Regions from separate parts of the Paenibacillus sp. FSL L8-0494 genome, predicted to be linked through region 2. Evidence: predicted binding sites of a transcription regulator. Region 2 holds the regulator's gene; each other region holds the start of a gene.
What was found. Region 2 encodes Rex, which represses fermentation and respiration genes when NADH is low (regulators of the CRP and FNR family bind a similar motif). Its sites were predicted from a motif close to TTGTGAAATATTTCACAA; they were not measured.

Region 1 (4,781 bases), 290 kb from region 2:
TCAGGAATGGATATCCGCCCCTGACCTTGTCCTCAAATGGAATGGTGGCCTGACAGAAGGCAGATGGATGACCGGTGTTTATATGGATCACTCCCGCTTTGCTGGTTTAGGACCTTATTTAAAGGACGCAAAGGGTAAGCGAACGTATATGCAGGCTTATGTTCAATAAAAGATACAGATTTGGTGTGACCGAATAGATAAATGTAAGACAAATAACATTACTGATGCCCGTGTGGTAAACAAAAGACAGGTCGATTGTGGGGATTTATCTCCATGATTGACCTTTTTCGTTCAACAAAGAGATACAATTTTCGTGAGTACAATCACAAGTCAAAACTCCTTTCAGGGTTAAGGTGAACAGGTAGAAAAGATTTTTTCAGAACCTGATCACATATCCCGAGGAGGAACTATTATGGAAACTAAACAACCTAATGATAGAATTTCGGATTTACAGCATAAGCAATCGGTGCAACCTGGATTTACTCCAGATGCCCTGGTAAAAGATATTGTGCTGCAATTCCCAAAAGCTGCGGATTATTTCAAGTCTAAACGGATTGATTTCTGCTGTGGAGGCGCCAAACCTCTTGCTGAAGCAGCTGTAGAGCGTCGACTAGATCAAGAGATGATCATTAGTGATCTCAACAAGCTGTTCGAGGAATATCCGGTACCACAAGAAGAACTCGCATGGAACACAGCACCTTCTGCAGAGTTAATCGACCATATTGTGAGTAAACATCACCATTACCTGCGGGAAGAGCTGCCCCTGATTAGCCAAAATGTAACTAAGGTATACCGAGTTCATGGCGGAGATTCACCTCATTTAGAAGAGTTATATAGTTTGTTTAATGCACTCAAGGAAGATCTGCTTCAGCATACAGCTAAAGAAGAGGAAGATGAGTTTCCGAAATTATTAGCGTATGATGCCAATCCAAGTGAAGAAGGGCTGACCACACTTCGCGAGGCATTATTTGAACTTGAGAGTGAACATGACACAGCAGGCGATATATTGAGACAAATACGCAAAATAACAGATGATTTCACCCCACCGGCTCATGCTTGTACAACCTATCGTTTGACTTATGCCCGGCTAGAGGAGCTGGAGAGCATGACTTTTGAACATGTTCATCTGGAGAATAATATATTGTTCCCTAGATTCCAGTAGAAAAAATGAGTTTTCAAAGAGTCCCTTAGGGGACTTTTTTTATATTTGAGAACAAAGCTTATTTACGTTATTCTTAAATAGACAGTATGCATAACTTACTACAAGCCTGAGACGCTGTGTGGTCATTAGGCGGGACAAGGCGGTGTCACTATGCCCACGAAATATATGTGGAGGTTGTTACTAGGATTAGTCATCGTATTCATAATAGGTGGATGTTCGACTCTTGCTGACGTTAATAATGAAGGGAATAATGGCTTAGCAGGATCAGACGGGCCTACGCTTTCGCTTATCGTTGCGGGAAATGACTTGCTGACCAACCCTTTGGACAAGCAGCTTAGCGAGAGCTACAGAAAAGGGATAACGATCTTTGACCTACTGAAAGGTAGTGGGAAGGCCACCTTTTCTGAGGATAACACAAGCATTCTAACGGTAAATAATATTTCACTCAGTCCAGGAATGAATTGGGAGCTGCAAATGGATGGGGAGACCATTGGATCTGAGGATTGGGGTCGAACCGTCGGGCATGAATCAAAATTAGTAATTACGGCGATGTCTAAGGAACAAGAGGAACCCCTTCAAATTGTGTTGTTGACCGTGAATGGCGGAAGTGAGCAAGTGAATTTGAATCATTCATATGTTATGGGATTTACTGAAGATTTAACAGTGAGAGGTTTGTTGAAGAACAGCAGTGTGGTGCAGTTGACCGAAGACAACAAAAAGGTGTTATCCATTGGTGATTATACTCCTCTTAGCAATGAAGTTTGGAAGATGAAGGTGAATGGGAAGCAGCTGCTTGAGAATGGAATGGACATGAAGCTTAGAGTGCAGGATGAATTGGAGATTTTATTGGCTATACGTTAAAAAAAGTACATAAATGCCAGATCTACGGTTATTCAGAACCTGTGATCTGGCTTTTTTTATTAGAATTTAGAACCTAACAAAGTTGTCTTATTTTTATGTGAAAACATTCACATTTAATGTGACTGTAATCACAATCTCTCTTAAATTTTGAAATGTATAATTTCATTATGTAGAAGAGAAGTTGAAGCAAAGTTCAACAAGAACGGATAAGACTGAGGAGGCACCTAACTATGGCAGCGAAGAGAGAAAAATTAATATTAGTCGGCAACGGTATGGCAGGCATAGGTACGCTAGAGCAAATATTGAAGCTAGGTGGAGCTTATGACATTACGGTCTTTGGAAGCGAACCTCACCCCAATTATAATCGGATCATGTTGTCCTATGTTCTCGAAGGCAGCAAAACCATCAACGATATCATCCTAAACGACTGGAACTGGTATGAAGATAACAACATTACCTTGCATACAGGAACAACAGTTACGCGAATTGACGAGCATTCCAAGCAAGTAATTGCGGATAACGGTATGGCTGTTTCTTACGATAAAGTGATTATTGCAACGGGTTCGAATTCATTTATTTTACCTGTACCTGGTTGTGATAAGGAAGGCGTAGTGGGTTTCCGGGATATTGCAGATTGTGATGCGATGCTAGCTGCGGCTAAACAATACAACAAAGCGGCGGTAATCGGCGGGGGCTTACTTGGATTGGAAGCGGCAAAGGGTCTTGTGAACCTTGGCATGGACGTTACTGTAGTGCATCTGATGGAAGATCTAATGGAGCGCCAGCTTGATCGTAATGCCTCCTCTATGTTGCAAGCTGAGCTAGAGCGTCAAGGCGTGAAATTTGCCATGGGCAAACAAACAGTAGAATTGACAGGGGAACAGAGAGTAAGTGGTTTACAATTTAGTGATGGCACTACACTTGCAGCTGATTTTGTAGTTATGGCTGTAGGCATCAAACCGAATATAACTGTGGCAAAAGAAAGCGGAATTGCTGTTAATCGTGGGATTGTAGTGGACGATTATTTGCAGACCTCTATGCAGAATGTATATTCCATTGGCGAATGTGCCGAACATCGCGGAGTTTGTTACGGATTAGTAGCGCCGCTCTTCGAGCAGGGTATGGTTCTAGCTAAACATCTCTGCGGAAGCGATACAAATCCATATGAAGGTTCTATTGTCTCCACCAAATTAAAAATTTCCGGTGTGGATGTATTTTCTGCAGGTGAGTTTATGGATTCCCCTGAGCACACTGTAATCTCAAGCAAAGATGAATGGAAGCGAACCTATAAGAAAATTCTGCTCAAAGACAATGTCATTGTTGGTGCAGTCCTGTTCGGGGATGTGACGGAATCGGCTAACCTGCAAAAGTTAGTAAAACAAGGTGCTGTAATGACTGATGAGATTTATACAGAGGTCATGGGTACGGGCTGCTGCGGAAGCGGAGCCAAAAAGAGCACATCTGTAGAAGCTATGGCGGACGAAGAAATCGTTTGTGGCTGTAATGGGGTTACGAAAAAAGCGATTGTGGATGCGGTCATAGAAAATGGTTTTACTACTGTGGACGAGATCAAAGCATGTACAGGAGCGACGCGTTCTTGCGGAGGTTGTAAACCGGTTGTAGAACAAATTTTACAATTTGTCCTGGGTGATAGTTTTGAGCAGTCTGCCAAGCAAGGTATCTGTAGCTGTACAACGCTTAGCCGGGATGAGATTGTTGCTGAGATTACAGCTAAAGGTCTTAGTACTACTAAAGAGGTTATGCATGTACTGGGTTGGAAACAAGAGGAAGGCTGCTCTAAATGCCGTCCGGCGATTAACTATTATCTGGGGATGCTAAATCCGGATACACATCAAGATGAGAAGGAATCACGTTTTGTTAATGAACGTATGGGAGCCAATATTCAGAAAGACGGAACCTATACCGTTATTCCACGCATGTACGGCGGGGTAACGACACCAGAGGATTTGAAGAAAATCGCTGATGTCTCCCTTAAATATGATGTAAAAGTTGTGAAGGTGACTGGTGGGCAACGCCTGGATCTAATCGGGGTGAAAAAAGAGGATCTGCCGAAGGTATGGGAAGAGCTCGATATGCCATCAGGTTATGGTTATGCCAAATCGCTACGTACGGTTAAGACTTGTGTGGGTTCACAGTTCTGCCGTTTTGGCACACAGGATTCGCTGGGAATGGGCGCGCTCATAGAACGTAAGTATGAACGTCTTGATTTTCCTGCCAAGTTTAAAATAGCTGTCAACGGCTGCCCACGTAACTGTGCGGAATCCTGCACGAAGGATATTGGCATCGTCGGTAATGACGGCGGTTGGGAAGTATTTATCGGTGGCAACGGTGGGATCAAGCCACGGATCGCTGACTCCTTCTGCAAAATTAAGACCGATGAAGAGTTGATCGAAGTGTGCTCCGCTGTGATGCAATATTACCGTGAGACCGGCAATTATTTGGAGAGAACCTCCGAGTGGGTTGAGCGTATGGGACTTGAGCAGATTCAAATGGTCATTTTGAATAATGAAGATAACCGCAAAGAGCTGGCTGCACGGATTGACTTTGCTCTGACTCAGGTGACGGATCCTTGGAAAAAAATGCTCAATGATAGCGGCACTCGTACTGCACTTTTTGAAGAAACAAGAGTCTAGCGGATATAACGCACACAGAAGGGGAGAGACCAATGAATAAGACCACACAAACGTATGCAATAGGCTCAGTACAGGATTTCCTGCTGCAGATTGGCCGTGTAGTG
Region 2 (4,781 bases):
TTATAACAGGTCTGACGGGGATTACCGATGATGATGTGAAGGATGCGCCTGAGCTGGATGAGATGATGATGGAGCTTGTTCCGCTCTTGGATGATGTTGTGCTTGTAGGGCATAATGTCGCTTTCGACTTCCATTTTTTACAAAATGCTTTAGATCGTTGTGGTTATTTGCCATTTCAAGGGCGGATTTTGGATACGATTGATTTTCTGAAAATTTGCTTTCCTTCGCTCACATCTTATCAGCTAGGCTCTGTCAGTGCTCATTTTGGAGTGACACATGATCGTCCGCATCAGGCAGATAGTGATGCACTTGCGACTGCTTTAGTGCTGTTGAAATGTCTGGAGGAGCTCTACGAGCTGCCGCTGCTTACGATCCAGAGACTCTGTGAGCTGTTTACCGAAGAGGATAGTGATCTGGGCTGGTACTTTGATGGTCTGCTGCGAGAGCGGGAAGCGGAGACGCTACAGCCCGAAGGTGATCTGACTTTCTATCGTCAATTAGCGCTTGCAGTAGGAGACTGGACGGAGTTAGCGCCACCTAGAGATGAGCATGTAGAGAATCCGCTAGCGAATTTATCTTTTACTGATTATATGGACGAAGTAACCAAACGACTTAAAGACACATTACCGCAGTATGAAAGCCGGGAAGCTCAGGATATTATGATCAATGAGGTGATGACGGCACTTGCCGAAGACAAACACCTACTGATCGAAGCGGGCACAGGAACCGGTAAATCGCTCGGTTATTTGTTGCCTGCCATTTATCAAAGCGTTCGCACCAATGAAAAAGTCATGGTCAGCACTCATACCATTAATCTGCAGGACCAATTGCGCGAGCGGGATATCCCTTTGTTAACGCAGGTAGTTCCTTTTCCGTTTAAAGCTGCTATTTTTAAGGGAAGAGGACATTATTTGTGTCTGCGTAAGTTTGAGCATAAAATTAATAAAAAGGACTTTATAAGCCCAAGGGAAGATGCGCTTACTGCAGCTCAGATGATCGTATGGCTCACTCAAAGTGAATCAGGGGATGATGAAGAGCTGAATTTAAGCGGCCGGGGCGGTGATTTCTGGGAGACGGTGGCAAGCGATACCGATTCCTGTCTGGGACGTTCCTGTCCTTGGTTCCGCAAATGCTATTATCATAGGGCCAAGCATGAAGCTGGGATTGCTGACGTGGTCATTACGAACCACTCCAAGCTATTCGCAGATGTTAAAGCTGGGCACCAGCTGCTTCCAGCTTACGAGCATCTTGTAATTGATGAAGCACATCATTTAGAAGATGTGGCTGGTAAACATCTTGGCATGCATATGAAGCATTTCACTGTGGCACACACGTTATCGCGACTGTATAAAGATAGCCGAAACGGACAGCTTCCTGCTCTGCGCCAGATCTTACAGTCGTCAGGCAGTGAAGAGGCTTCAGAATGGAGCGGAGTCATCGATCGGATCTACCCGGATCTGCTTACTGTCAAAGAAACCTGGGATGCACTCAGCGACAAGCTGTTCAGCCTTTTGCCGGAACGCAGTGATGCAGCAGCAGGGGAAGCGGGACAACTGGTTATGCGTTTGCTTCCCGCCCGTAAGCCGAAGGATTGGGATGAATTAGTTGCGCTTGAGAACACTATGAATCTGACGTTAAGCGACATCATCCGTAAGGGTGATAAAATGCTTAATGAGATGCGTGACCAGGAAAGCCAATCCTCAGCAGACAGTCTTGTTACTGATATTAGCGGTTTATTTAAGGATTTGGCTTCCATACGTGAGCAAGTAAGATTCTTTATGGGGCTGAATGACGATAATGTAGTATATTGGCTGGAGGCAAATGGAAATTACCGCAGCAAATCACTGCAGATGTATGCCGTCCCTGTGGATGTTAGCAGCCAGCTTAAAGAGTTGTTCTTCGATAAGAAAAAAAGCATCGTGCTTACCTCGGCGACGCTGTCTGTAGATAAATCTTTTCAGTTTATGATTGATAATCTCGGACTTAACGAAGCTGCGGAAGAGGGACGTCTAATGACTTCACTCCTTCCTTCTCCCTTTAAGTATCGCGAGCAGGCGCTGCTAGTTATACCGCGTGATTTTCCTAGTGTGAAGGGCAGTGTGGGCGATGCTCGATTTGTCGATACACTCGTACAGTCGTTAGCAGAAGCTGCCAAAACAACACGTGGGCGGATGCTGGTTCTGTTTACTTCTTATAAAATGCTGCGTCAGGTATATGATCCGCTTAAAGAGGCTTTGGCCTCACAAGAGATTACGGTGCTTGGTCAAGGCGTGGAAGGTGGCAGCCGGAGCAAGCTGATCCGCCGCTTTCAGGACAGTGCAGCATCCGTTCTGCTGGGGACGAGCAGCTTCTGGGAAGGTGTAGATATTCCAGGTGAAGCACTGACTTGCCTGGCCATCGTGAGACTTCCGTTTCAACCGCCGAATCACCCGTTGGCGGAAGCGAAGTCGGAGTTATTGCAGGCTCAGAAGAAGAATCCGTTCATGAAATTGTCTGTTCCTCAAGCGGTTATTCGCTTTAAGCAGGGATTCGGAAGACTGGTTCGCACGGCGCAGGATCGCGGAATAGTTATTGTTTATGATACAAGGGTTATTGAATCTCATTACGGGAAGTATTTCCTTTATTCATTGCCTGGTCCCAAAATGGAGCATATGCTGACTGATCAAATGGTCCCCCGCATAGCGGAATGGCTAGAGGATGGCGGCGCTTCTTAAAATGCTCGTCTTCAGTTTAGCTCCTCCTTATCCTTAAGGGCGGTAAGTTACAGTACCGCCCTTAATAAGGAGAGGTATACGTTTGAATATGGATTTTCACAAGAACATTACTATTTTTAGGAGGAAAAATATGAAATCGGATAAAATATCAGAAGCCGTTGTTCGCAGACTACCTGTGTATTTGCGTTTTTTGAATGATCTCCAGAATCGCGAAATATTAACAGTTTCCTCTCAGGAACTTGGACAAAAGCTGGATCTTAATCCCGCACAGATTCGTAAGGATTTAGCGTATTTTGGTGACTTCGGCAGAAAAGGTATCGGCTATGATGTAACGTATCTTATTGAGAAAATCCGTCATATTCTGAAGCTGGATCAACAGCTTAATGTAGCTTTAGTAGGGGCAGGTAATCTCGGACATGCCTTGTCTAATTACAATGCATATCTTAAAGATACAATGAAAATCACCGCTATATTTGATTCGTACGCTCCTAAGGTTGGACGTAAGATCAACTCCCTTACTGTGCAACCAATGGATGAACTAGGCAGCACGATTCGTGAGCAAGGTATTCGCATTGCCATTATTACCGTACCTGATTCAGAAGCTCAAAATGTAGCAGATATTCTCATTTCTTCTGGGATTGAAGCGATTTTGAACTTTGCCCCTGTGATTCTGAAGACACCACCGAATATCCGGGTGCATGCAGCTGATTTTACAACTGATCTGCAAAGTCTTGCTTATTACTTGCGGGATGGAAAGGAAGAAAGCGAACATGAACAGCAATAAAACGATAATTAAGGGCGGGTATTTTCTGACTCCGGGAACGGATGAGCCGGTTCTGAGTGGATATATGACTATTGAAGATGATTTAATCACTTACATAGGAAAAGAAGAGCCTCAGATGGAAGCTGGAGTGCAAGTGGTTGATGGCAGTCGTCTGCTGTTCATGCCTGGACTTGTAAACACACATGGTCATGCGGCGATGTCTTTGCTGCGTGGATATGGAGATGATTTAGCGCTACAAGTGTGGCTTCAGGAGAAAATGTGGCCGATGGAGGAAAAGTTCACCGGTGATGATGTATACTGGGGAACCTCCTTATCTGTATTGGAAATGCTGAAGGGTGGAACTACGACCTTCCTCGATATGTATGATCATATGGACCGAGTAGCTGAGGTAGCTGAGTTATCAGGTATCCGTTCCGTATTGATGCGTGGTGTGATCGGGTTATGTCCAGAGGATGTACAGAATCACAAGCTTGCGGAAGCGATTTCTTTTGCCCGTAACTGGCATGGAAAGGCGGACGGTAGAATTACTACTATGATCTCGCCGCACGCCCCTTATACTTGCCCTCCGGACTTCCTGGTTAAGTTCGTGCAGGCAGCGCATGATCTGGATTTACCGATGCATACGCATATGTCCGAAACGAAACGTGAAGTGGAACAAAATGTGGCGGATTACGGGTTGCGTCCTGTAGCTCACTTAGAGAAGCTTGGAATGTTCACACGTCCCTCGATAGTTGCACATGGTGTTCATTTAAATGATGAAGAGATTGAGATCTTGGCTCGCCATAATGTGGGTGTCTCTCATAATCCGGGCAGTAATTTGAAGCTGGCTAGCGGAGTGGCTCGGGTTACTGATCTTCTAAAAGCTGGTGTGAAGGTGTCTCTTGGCACGGATGGCGCGGCAAGCAACAATAACTTGGATATGTTTGAAGAGATGCGGCTTGCAGCTCTCATTCATAAGGGTGTCAGCGGTGATCCAACGGCTGTTCCAGCTCCAGAAGCTCTACGTATGGCTACAGAATATGGCGCCCAGTCCATCTTTTTAAATAATGTAGGTAGACTTGCTGTTGGGATGAAAGCTGATTTCATTGCAATTGATATAGATCAGCCGCATTTGCTGCCACACACAGATCTGTTGTCTCATGCAGTTTACTCTGCTAGCGCTAAGGATGTTGAGCATGTGTGGGTGAATGGTAAACAGGTCATCAAGCATGGACAATGCTTAACCCTGGATGAGGAAGCTATCCGGCGTAAAGCGCAAGAAGCCTTCGAAGGTTTATTGAAGC
Region 3 (4,781 bases), 270 kb from region 2:
ACGAGGGAGATGGCAGTTAAGAACGAAGTCGCCGCCCAAGTTAAACAAACTACCGCTGAAGAGTATATTCAGACTTTAGTGGATAAAGCGAAAAAAGCACATGAGGCATTCATGGCGCTGGATCAAGAGCAAGTTGACACAATCGTTCATGCAATGGCGTTGGCTGGACTCGACAAACATATGTACCTCGCTAAATTGGCTGTAGAAGAAACTGGCCGCGGGGTTTACGAAGACAAAATTACTAAAAACATCTTCTCGACAGAATATATCTGGCACGGAATTAAATACGATAAAACAGTAGGCGTTATTGAAGACAATGCTTATGAAAGCTTCCAAAAAATTGCTGAGCCCGTCGGAATTGTAATGGGTATCACACCGGTAACCAACCCTACATCCACCACGATGTTTAAAGCGTTGATTTCGATTAAGACACGGAACCCTATTATATTCGGTTTCCACCCATCTGCGCAAGAGTGTAGTGCAGCAGCTGCTAGAATTCTTCATGATGCGGCTGTAAAAGCTGGCGCACCTGAGAATTGTATCCAATGGATTGAAATGCCAACGATGGACAAAACAAACGCTTTGATGAACAACCCTGACGTTGCACTTATTCTCGCAACAGGCGGTTCTGCAATGGTAAAAGCAGCTTATAGCTGTGGTAAACCAGCTCTTGGCGTAGGTCCTGGTAACGTACCTGCATTCATCGAAAAGAGCGCGGATATCGATCAAGCCGTAACGGACATCATTCTTTCCAAAACATTTGATAATGGTATGATCTGTGCTTCCGAGCAAGCTGTTATTATCGAAGAACCAATCTTTGATCAAGTGAAAAAGAAAATGATCGCTAATGGCTGCTACTTTGTTAACAAAGAAGAAGCTGCCAAACTTACTAGCGGCGCTATGAACGTTGATAAATGTGCGGTTAACCCAGCAATCGTTGGACAATCCGCAGTGAAAATTGCTGAAATGTGCGGCATTCAAGTTCCTGCCGGCACTAAGATTCTGGTAGCAGAACTTGAAGGTGTAGGCACTAAATATCCATTGTCCGCTGAAAAATTGAGTCCTGTGCTTGCTTGCTACAAAGTTAAAAACGCAGATCAAGGTATCGAACGCGCAGCACAAGTTGTTGAATTTGGTGGTATGGGCCATAGTTCGGCTATCCACTCCAACAACGAAGAAGTAATCATGAAGTTCTCCAACCGTCTGCAAACAGGACGTATTCTCGTTAACTCGCCTTCCACTCATGGTGCGATCGGCGATATCTATAACACTAACATCCCTTCGTTGACGCTGGGCTGCGGATCTTATGGTCGTAACTCCGTGTCGCAAAACGTTACAGCAATTAATTTGATCAACGTGAAAAGGGTGAATCGTCGTACCGTGAATATGCAATGGTTTAAAGTACCTGACAAGATCTATTTCGAAAAAGGCGCTACTCAGTACCTGACCAAAATGCCTGATATCACACGTGTCGCAATTATCACTGACCCAATGATGGTTAAGCTCGGATATGTTGAGAGAGTTGAACATTACCTGCGTCAACGCCAAACTCCTGTAGCGATCGAAGTGTTCTCGGAAGTTGAACCAGATCCATCGACAACTACAGTTGAAAAAGGTACAGCAATGATGAACAGATTCCAACCGGACTGCATCATCGCACTTGGTGGTGGTTCCCCAATGGATGCTGCAAAAGGAATGTGGTTATTCTATGAACATCCAGACGCAGACTTTAACGGTCTGAAACAAAAATTCATGGATATCCGTAAACGGGTTTACAAATTCCCTAAACTTGGAAACAAAGCTAAGTTTGTAGCGATTCCAACTACTTCGGGTACGGGTTCGGAAGTAACATCTTTCGCAGTTATTACCGATAAAACAACTGAACAACACACTAAATATCCTTTGGCTGACTACGAGCTAACTCCAGACGTAGCTATCATTGATCCAGAGTTCGTATATAGCTTGCCAAAAACTGCTGTAGCTGATACAGGTATGGACGTATTGACACATGCCATCGAAGCTTATGTATCTGTTATGGCGAGTGACTACACTGATGGTCTGGCAATTAAAGCAATCCAATTGGTATTCCAATACCTTGAAAAATCGGCGCTTGAAGGCGACAGAGTTGCCCGTGAAAAAATGCATAACGCATCAACACTTGCTGGTATGGCCTTTGCTAATGCTTTCCTGGGTATTAACCACAGTTTGGCGCATAAATGGGGCGGTCAATATCACACTGCTCACGGTCGTACTAATGCGATCCTTATGCCACACGTTATTCGTTACAATGCTAAGAAACCTACGAAGTTCGCTTCGTTCCCTAAATATTCACACTTCGTAGCTGACGAGCGTTATGCAGAAATCGCCCGTATTCTGGGATTGCCAGCTCGCACAACTGAAGAAGGTGTAACTAGCCTGATCAATGCTATTCGCGATATGAACAAAAAACTGGGTATCGAAGAATCCTTCCAACAACTGGGCTTTGATCCTAAGGATTTTGAATCCCGTGTAGATTACTTGGCTGACCGTGCATTTGAAGATCAATGTACAACTGCCAATCCTAAGCTGCCACTGGTATCTGAACTTGCAGATGTATACCGTAATGCTTTCTACGGAAGATTTGATAATTAATATTTGGTTAAGTAGATAATAGGATGGTTGTGGACTAGATATAAGTGACAAATATCACCGGAAAGGTGATATTTGTCACAGTCTATTTATAGAAAATAAACTAAAATGTTTATATAAACAACGGTCCCATACATGGAACAATGATTGTGAATTTTCGAACAACCATATCTTTCTTGGGATCACGAGACACGGGATCAACCTTCAAGCCCGCGATCTCTACAAATATTATAAATATAGATGGAGGGATTTAGCATGTCGGTGATTGAAAAAGATGTACAAGAAGTGAAATCCGGTTGGAGAAGTTTTACAAAAGGTAAATGGTCCAGAAAAGTTGACGTTAACAACTTTATCGCAAGTAACATTAAGCCTTATGAAGGAAACGAAGAATTCCTCGTAGGACCTACTAGTAACACAACTGAACTATGGAAGATTATTTCCCAATTGAGCAAGGAAGAAAGAGAAAGAGGCGGCGTATGGGATGTTTCCCTAGATACTGTCTCCACAATCACTTCACATGCTCCAGGCTACATTGACAAAGACAAGGAACAAATTGTAGGCGTACAGACTGACGCTCCTTTCAAACGTTCCATCCAGCCATTTGGCGGGATCAAGATGATGGTTGATGCTACGAAAGCTTATGGCTTCGAGCTTCCACAAAACATCGTTGACATGTTTACGAACATTCGCAAAACGCATAACCAAGGCGTATTTGATGCATATACACCAGACATGAGAGCTGTGCGTAAATCCGGCGTAATTACAGGTCTTCCTGATGCTTACGGCCGCGGACGCATCATCGGCGACTACCGCCGCATTGCTCTATACGGTATTGATTTCCTCATTAAAGACAAAAAACAACAACAAACTGAGCTTGAAGTTGATTCCATGACTGAAGATATCATTCGTTTGCGTGAAGAGCTGTCCGAGCAAATTCGTGCACTTGGCGAATTGAAAGAAATGGCAGCCGCTCATGGAATGGATATTTCCAGACCAGCGACCAACTTCAAAGAAGCTACTCAATGGGTATACTTCGGATATCTGGCAGCAGTTAAAGAGCAAAATGGTGCAGCGATGTCCCTAGGCCGTGTGTCCTCTTTCTTGGACATCTATGCAGAACGCGATATTGCTGAAGGTACTTTGACTGAAGAACAAGTACAAGAAATCGTCGATCATTTCGTAATGAAACTGCGTATCGTGAAATTCTTGCGTACACCTGACTATAATGATCTGTTCTCCGGTGACCCAACATGGGTAACTGAATCCATCGGTGGTATGGCTGAAGACGGAACAACTCGTGTTACCAAGAACAGCTTCCGTTTCTTGAACACCCTGTACAACTTGGGTCCAGCTCCGGAACCAAACTTAACTGTACTGTGGTCCGAAAAATTGCCTGAAGCCTTCAAAAAATATTGTGCTAAGGTTTCCATTGAAACTAGTGCAATTCAGTATGAAAATGACGATGTAATGCGTCCATACTGGGGTGAAGATTATGCGATTGCTTGCTGCGTATCTCCAATGCGTATCGGTAAACAAATGCAGTTCTTCGGCGCTCGTGCCAACCTGGCAAAAGCATTGCTGTATGCTATCAATGGTGGTATAGACGAAAAATCCGGAGCACAAGTTGGACCGGAATTCCCAGCGATCACTTCTGAATATCTGGATTATGACGAAGTAATGAAACGTTTCAAACCGATGATGGAGTGGTTGGCTAAAACTTATGTTAACACTTTGAACATCATTCACTATATGCATGACAAATATTCTTACGAACGTATCGAAATGGCGCTGCATGACCGTGACATTCTGCGTACGATGGCTTGTGGTATTGCTGGGCTGTCCGTTGCAGCTGACTCACTAAGCGCAATTAAATACGCCAAAGTAAAACCTATTCGTAACGAACAAGGTATTGCGATCGACTTCGAAACCGAAGGCGAATTCCCTTGCTACGGTAACAATGACGATGCTGTAGACAGCATCGCAGTAGAATTGGTTGAAACCTTCATGACTATGATCCGTAAAAACAAAACATATCGTGATTCTGTGCCAACTCAATCGGTACTGACCATTACTTCGAATGTAGTGTACGGTAAGAAGACAGGTACTACACCTGACGGACGTAAGAAAGGTGAACCTTTCGCACCGGGTGCTAA
Region 4 (4,781 bases), 3.9 Mb from region 2:
AATATATTCATCAGATCGAGCCCATTCATATTCGGCATGTTGATGTCCACAAGACATACATGTGGTGGGGCTTCCTCCACCATATTCAATGCTTCGTTTGCACTTTTCGCTTCTCCTGCAACCTCAAAAAGATACGGACTCTCCTCAATGTATTGTCGCAAGCCTTTGCGAATGATCGTTTCATCATCGACGATGACAATCTTCCACATCTTCATTCCACTCCCCGTCCAAAGGTATTCGAATGACCATAACGGTAATGCCATCTTCGCTCTTCACTGCAAGGCCATATGGCATCCCGTAAGCTAGTCGAATGCGATGGTTTACACTGTATAGCCCAAAGCCTGTGGCAGAACGATCATATGTATCATCAAGAAGGGCTTGATTCATCTGTTCAAGCTTCTCTTGCGGAATCATAACCCCATTATTTTCAACCTTAATGACCAAATAATCGGCCTGTTTATATGCTGTAATCGAAATTTTGCACTTTTGATCCCCAAGTGGCTTAATCCCGTGATAAATCGCATTTTCCACCAAAGGCTGCAGCATGAAGCGAACGACTTGGCACTGAGCAAGCTTTTCATCATATCGTAGCTCGTAGTCCAGAATCTCCTCATATCGCACACCTTGAATATGAAGATAACTCTCGACATGGTACAACTCCTGATCAAGCAGAATGTAGGGACTGCCTGTGCCAAGCCCTAATCGGAAATACGCGCTAAGCGCTTCCACCATCTCCACCACATTGTCTGCTCCATGTTCCGTTGCCATCCACTGGATCGTATCCAATGTGTTGTATAAAAAGTGCGGCTTGATCTGCTCATGAATCAGTCTGAGTTCCATCTCCTTTCGGTCCTGCTCCACAGCGTATAATTGAACAAGCATGTCATTGAAGCTTCGTCCAAGATCGCCGATCTCATCCGAGCGCGTAACATCTGCACGTATGGTTTGGTTGCCGTTCTGCACATTTTCCATTACCTGACGAAGCGACTGAATTGGACGAATAATGGAAGAAGCAAGCAGCATCAGAAAGACGATAAACGCACTACCGATAAGAACGCCTACCAGCAATGCAGTCCGCTGGGTTTTGATCACCGCTAGCGATAGACTTGAATTCGGTACTTCGAGTACTAGCTTCCAGCCTTCCACATTTTGAATTGGAGCCTCAAATACACTCATGTTCTTCTTATCTGCTGCCTCCTCCGCTCCATCTCCTTCACCCAGCTCTCTGCAATCGATGATAAGCTGGCCTGACTGGTCATATAGCATTACATCTTGAGCAATCTCCTTCATCTTCTTAACGGAGACGGCTGCGGCAATATAAGCTACCTCATCATTCACCGATGGATTAACACGATAAAGAATGACGACGATTTCGGCTGCATTCGCTTTGGATACGATCGGATTGCTCACCACATAATTGGAATCTGAATTCAGCAGTTTTCGATAGTAGGGTCGGTTTAGTATCGAAAAAGGCTTGTCCCTTGCTGACCAGGAATTTCCGTGAATATCCACCACACGTATGGATTCGTACTCTACTTGCTTCTTCGCCTCGAACTTATCGAACTCTTGCAGCAATTCATCTCGTGTCCACTGATGGTCCGAAGCTAGAGAAGCAAGCATGTCTATCTCTCCAATGCGCTGATTAAACCAATAATCAATCTGGTCGCTGCGTGCAGTAACCACTTGCTGCGTTAAGTTCTTATTCAAAGGGACAACCGTATGGTTCATCTCCAAATATATTGTTACAAGCAATGCAACGAACAGCAGCAAGAAGCAGCCTCCTGCGATTAACGTAATTTTTAAGTGAATTGATTTCATTGTAATCATAGCCCTTCACAATATCCGTTTCTTACATGCCCGAAAAAGACAAAAAAACACTAATCTGTGCAAATACATAATGCTGTACTAAATCTATAATAGGTCTTGTGCATATTTTCACATGAAATAACATTCATGTCTAGGCTAGAGATAAAGGATTTGCCTAGCAAATCTTCCTCTCCCTAGTGTATGTAACCAATTCACAACAGAATGAAGGAGATATTATGCGAACTCACACGAAAAAGCTGTTATCTATTCTACTAGTCCTCAGTCTTATGTTCACGCTTGCTGCCTGCGGCAGTAAAGATGCAGAACCCGCTGCAGATGCAAACGGAGTTCAAGTCTTTGAAGGAGTTGGGCAAGGTAAACATGGCGATATTAAAGTACAAGTCTCCTTATTAGATAACAAGATCACTGACATTAAAGTGACAGAGCATAAGGAAAATGAAGTACTTGCAGAACCTGTTTATACGCAGCTCAAGCAAGATGTCATGGCAACTAACAGCGCAAAAGTTGATGCCATTAGTGGATCTACAGTTACAAGCAAAGGATATCTCGAAGCCATTCAAGATGCAATTACGAAGTCTGGACTTACCCTTGTCGCTGGCGCTGCAGTCAGTGGAAGCAAAGACAAAGAAGAAGTCGAGCAAACCTATGATGTTGTTGTCATCGGTGCCGGGGGTGCTGGCTTTAGTGCGGCTATCGAAGCGAAGAGCGCTGGAGCTAATGTAGTTCTGCTCGAGAAAATGCCAGCTGTTGGCGGCAACACATTGATCTCCGGTGGTGAGATGAATGCGCCGGACAACTGGGTTGAACGTGCTCTTGGCATCACTGATGACACGGCTGACTTGTTCTATGATGATACGATGAAAGGCGGAGACAACCTCGGGGATCCAAAGATGGTTCGTATTCTTGCCGACAATGCTCTAGCATCTGCCGAATGGCTGCGCGATGATATCAAGGTAGAGTTCTTACCTGATCATCTGTTCCAATTTGGAGGCCATTCCAGAAAACGTGCGTTGATTCCTGTAGGTCATACAGGTGTTGAATTGATTACTAAGTTAAAAGCCAAAACAGACGCTGATCAAATCACGATCAAAACGAATATGAAAGCCGAAACCTTGCTGAAGGACGAAAGCGGCAAAGTAACAGGTGTAACTGCGACTTCAGGTACTGGCGACAAGATCACATTTCATGCGAACAAAGGCGTCATCATCGCTACCGGTGGTTTTGGATCCAATGTAGAGATGCGTAAAAAGTATAACCCTAAAATGGATGAAAAATATATGACTACCGATACACCAGGATCTACAGGTGACGGTATCGTTATGGCAGAAACGATTGGCGCCAAGCTGACAAACATGGAGAATATTCAAACGTATCCAATCTGTAATCCTGAGACAGGTGTTATTTCCCTGGTTGCAGACTCCCGCTTCGATGGTGCGATCCTGATTAACCAAGAAGGCAAGCGCTTCGTTGAGGAATTAGAACGTCGTGACGTTATTTCTAAAGCAATTCTTGCCCAAACGGGCGGATATACGTATCAATTATGGAATCAAGGGATTGAGGATATCGGTAAAACGATAGAAGTTCATCAAGACGAATACGATCAACTCGTTAAACAAGGCTTGCTCTTTAAAGCCGATACGATTGAAGAGGCAGCTGATTTCTTCAAAATCGACGTGAACACTTTGAAAGAAACGATTAATAAAGTAAATGATTATGCGAAAACAGGTAAAGACCTTGATTTCAAACATCGCGGTGGATTGAAATCTCTTGAAAAAGGCCCTTACTACATCGAAAAAGCTGTACCCTCCGTTCACCATACAATGGGCGGCTTGGTGATTGACGAGAAGACTCACGTATTGAATGAAAAAGGCGAAGTCATCCCTGGGTTGTTCGCTGCAGGTGAAGTAACAGGGGTCATTCATGGTGCAAACCGTCTTGGCGGTAATGCCATCGCTGATATCTTCACATTCGGCCGAATTGCAGGCAAACAAGTTGTAGCAGAGTAATCTTATTTTTTGTGTAACTGCTCTATTAAGAGTTAGCCTTAAAAACGTGCAAGATAACTTGTAGAGTGCCGGTTGACTGCTAACTTTCAAGCTGCCCTCTATGACATAGCAAACCGCCCTGTTAGCAACATTGCGAACAGGGCGGTTTATTTATGTATTCGTGTCATCGTCATGAAAAAAATAAGCACTGTGACTAAAAGTGTGACCACGAAGATCTTCACGATTTTTTTATAGCGGAGCCTAGGGGCTACGCTCGTCAATTGCTACAGTATGTTCTATTATTAACGAAATAAAGTAACTTTCCAAAAAACATATTCCTCAAATGATAATATCTTGACTTGCATTACAAGTAACAATTGGATAGTATTTAATAGGTAGCTTGCAATACAAGCTACCTATTTATTTACTCAGTACCTTGTTGAACAATATAGCTAGAGGCTACAATTGGAGGAATGCACGTGTTCACTCAAATGGTTAGAGGGGTGCTTGAGGGATGTCTTCTTGCAATCATTGATGAAGAGGAAACATACGGATATGAAATTATGGAAAAGCTTGCTCTTAGTGGCTTCGTGTTCGCAAAGGAAGGGAGCATCTATCCCCTCTTACTTCGTCTGGAGAAAGAAAATTTTGTAGCAAGTACACTACGTCCCTCTGCATCGGGGCCTAACCGCAAATACTATCGCCTAACCCTAAAAGGAGAACAGCAGCTTCAATTATTCCGTGGAAATTGGAACGAACTAAGTAATGCGGTAAACAGTATTATAAAAAAAGAGGATGGTGCTAAATGCTGAACGAAAAAAACAAATCCCTCTTAAACGAAATGAGATTCTACATTCAGAGCAACTCTGCCGTATCGGATACCAGCGCTAGTGAGATCCTCATGGAACTCGAAGATCATTTATTAACGGCTCAGCGGGAGGGGAAATCATTCGAACAAGTATTTGGCCA

Region 1: the regulator Rex is predicted to act here: its motif matches at 2,119-2,136, upstream of nirB (nitrite reductase large subunit NirB).
Region 3: the regulator Rex is predicted to act here: its motif matches at 2,776-2,793, upstream of pflB (formate C-acetyltransferase).
Region 4: the regulator Rex is predicted to act here: its motif matches at 1,924-1,941, upstream of NYE35_RS03790 (flavocytochrome c).

Annotation. Positions count from the first base shown of each region.
Region 1 covers NZ_JBBOPQ010000001.1:4,981,921-4,986,701, reverse strand. The annotation lists gene NYE35_RS22640 (hypothetical protein) at 1-169, shown strand, start outside; gene ric (iron-sulfur cluster repair di-iron protein) at 467-1,162, shown strand; gene NYE35_RS22630 (hypothetical protein) at 1,313-2,023, shown strand; gene nirB (nitrite reductase large subunit NirB) at 2,254-4,677, shown strand; gene nirD (nitrite reductase small subunit NirD) at 4,710-4,781, shown strand, end outside.
Region 2 covers NZ_JBBOPQ010000001.1:4,694,002-4,698,782, reverse strand. The annotation lists gene dinG (ATP-dependent DNA helicase DinG) at 1-2,714, shown strand, start outside; gene NYE35_RS21310 (redox-sensing transcriptional repressor Rex) at 2,845-3,498, shown strand; gene NYE35_RS21305 (amidohydrolase) at 3,485-4,781, shown strand, end outside.
Region 3 covers NZ_JBBOPQ010000001.1:4,961,585-4,966,365, reverse strand. The annotation lists gene adhE (bifunctional acetaldehyde-CoA/alcohol dehydrogenase) at 10-2,631, shown strand; gene pflB (formate C-acetyltransferase) at 2,884-4,781, shown strand, end outside.
Region 4 covers NZ_JBBOPQ010000001.1:830,666-835,446, reverse strand. The annotation lists gene NYE35_RS03800 (response regulator transcription factor) at 1-209, opposite strand, end outside; gene NYE35_RS03795 (histidine kinase) at 184-1,770, opposite strand; gene NYE35_RS03790 (flavocytochrome c) at 2,043-3,833, shown strand; gene NYE35_RS03785 (PadR family transcriptional regulator) at 4,304-4,624, shown strand; gene NYE35_RS03780 (DUF1129 family protein) at 4,618-4,781, shown strand, end outside.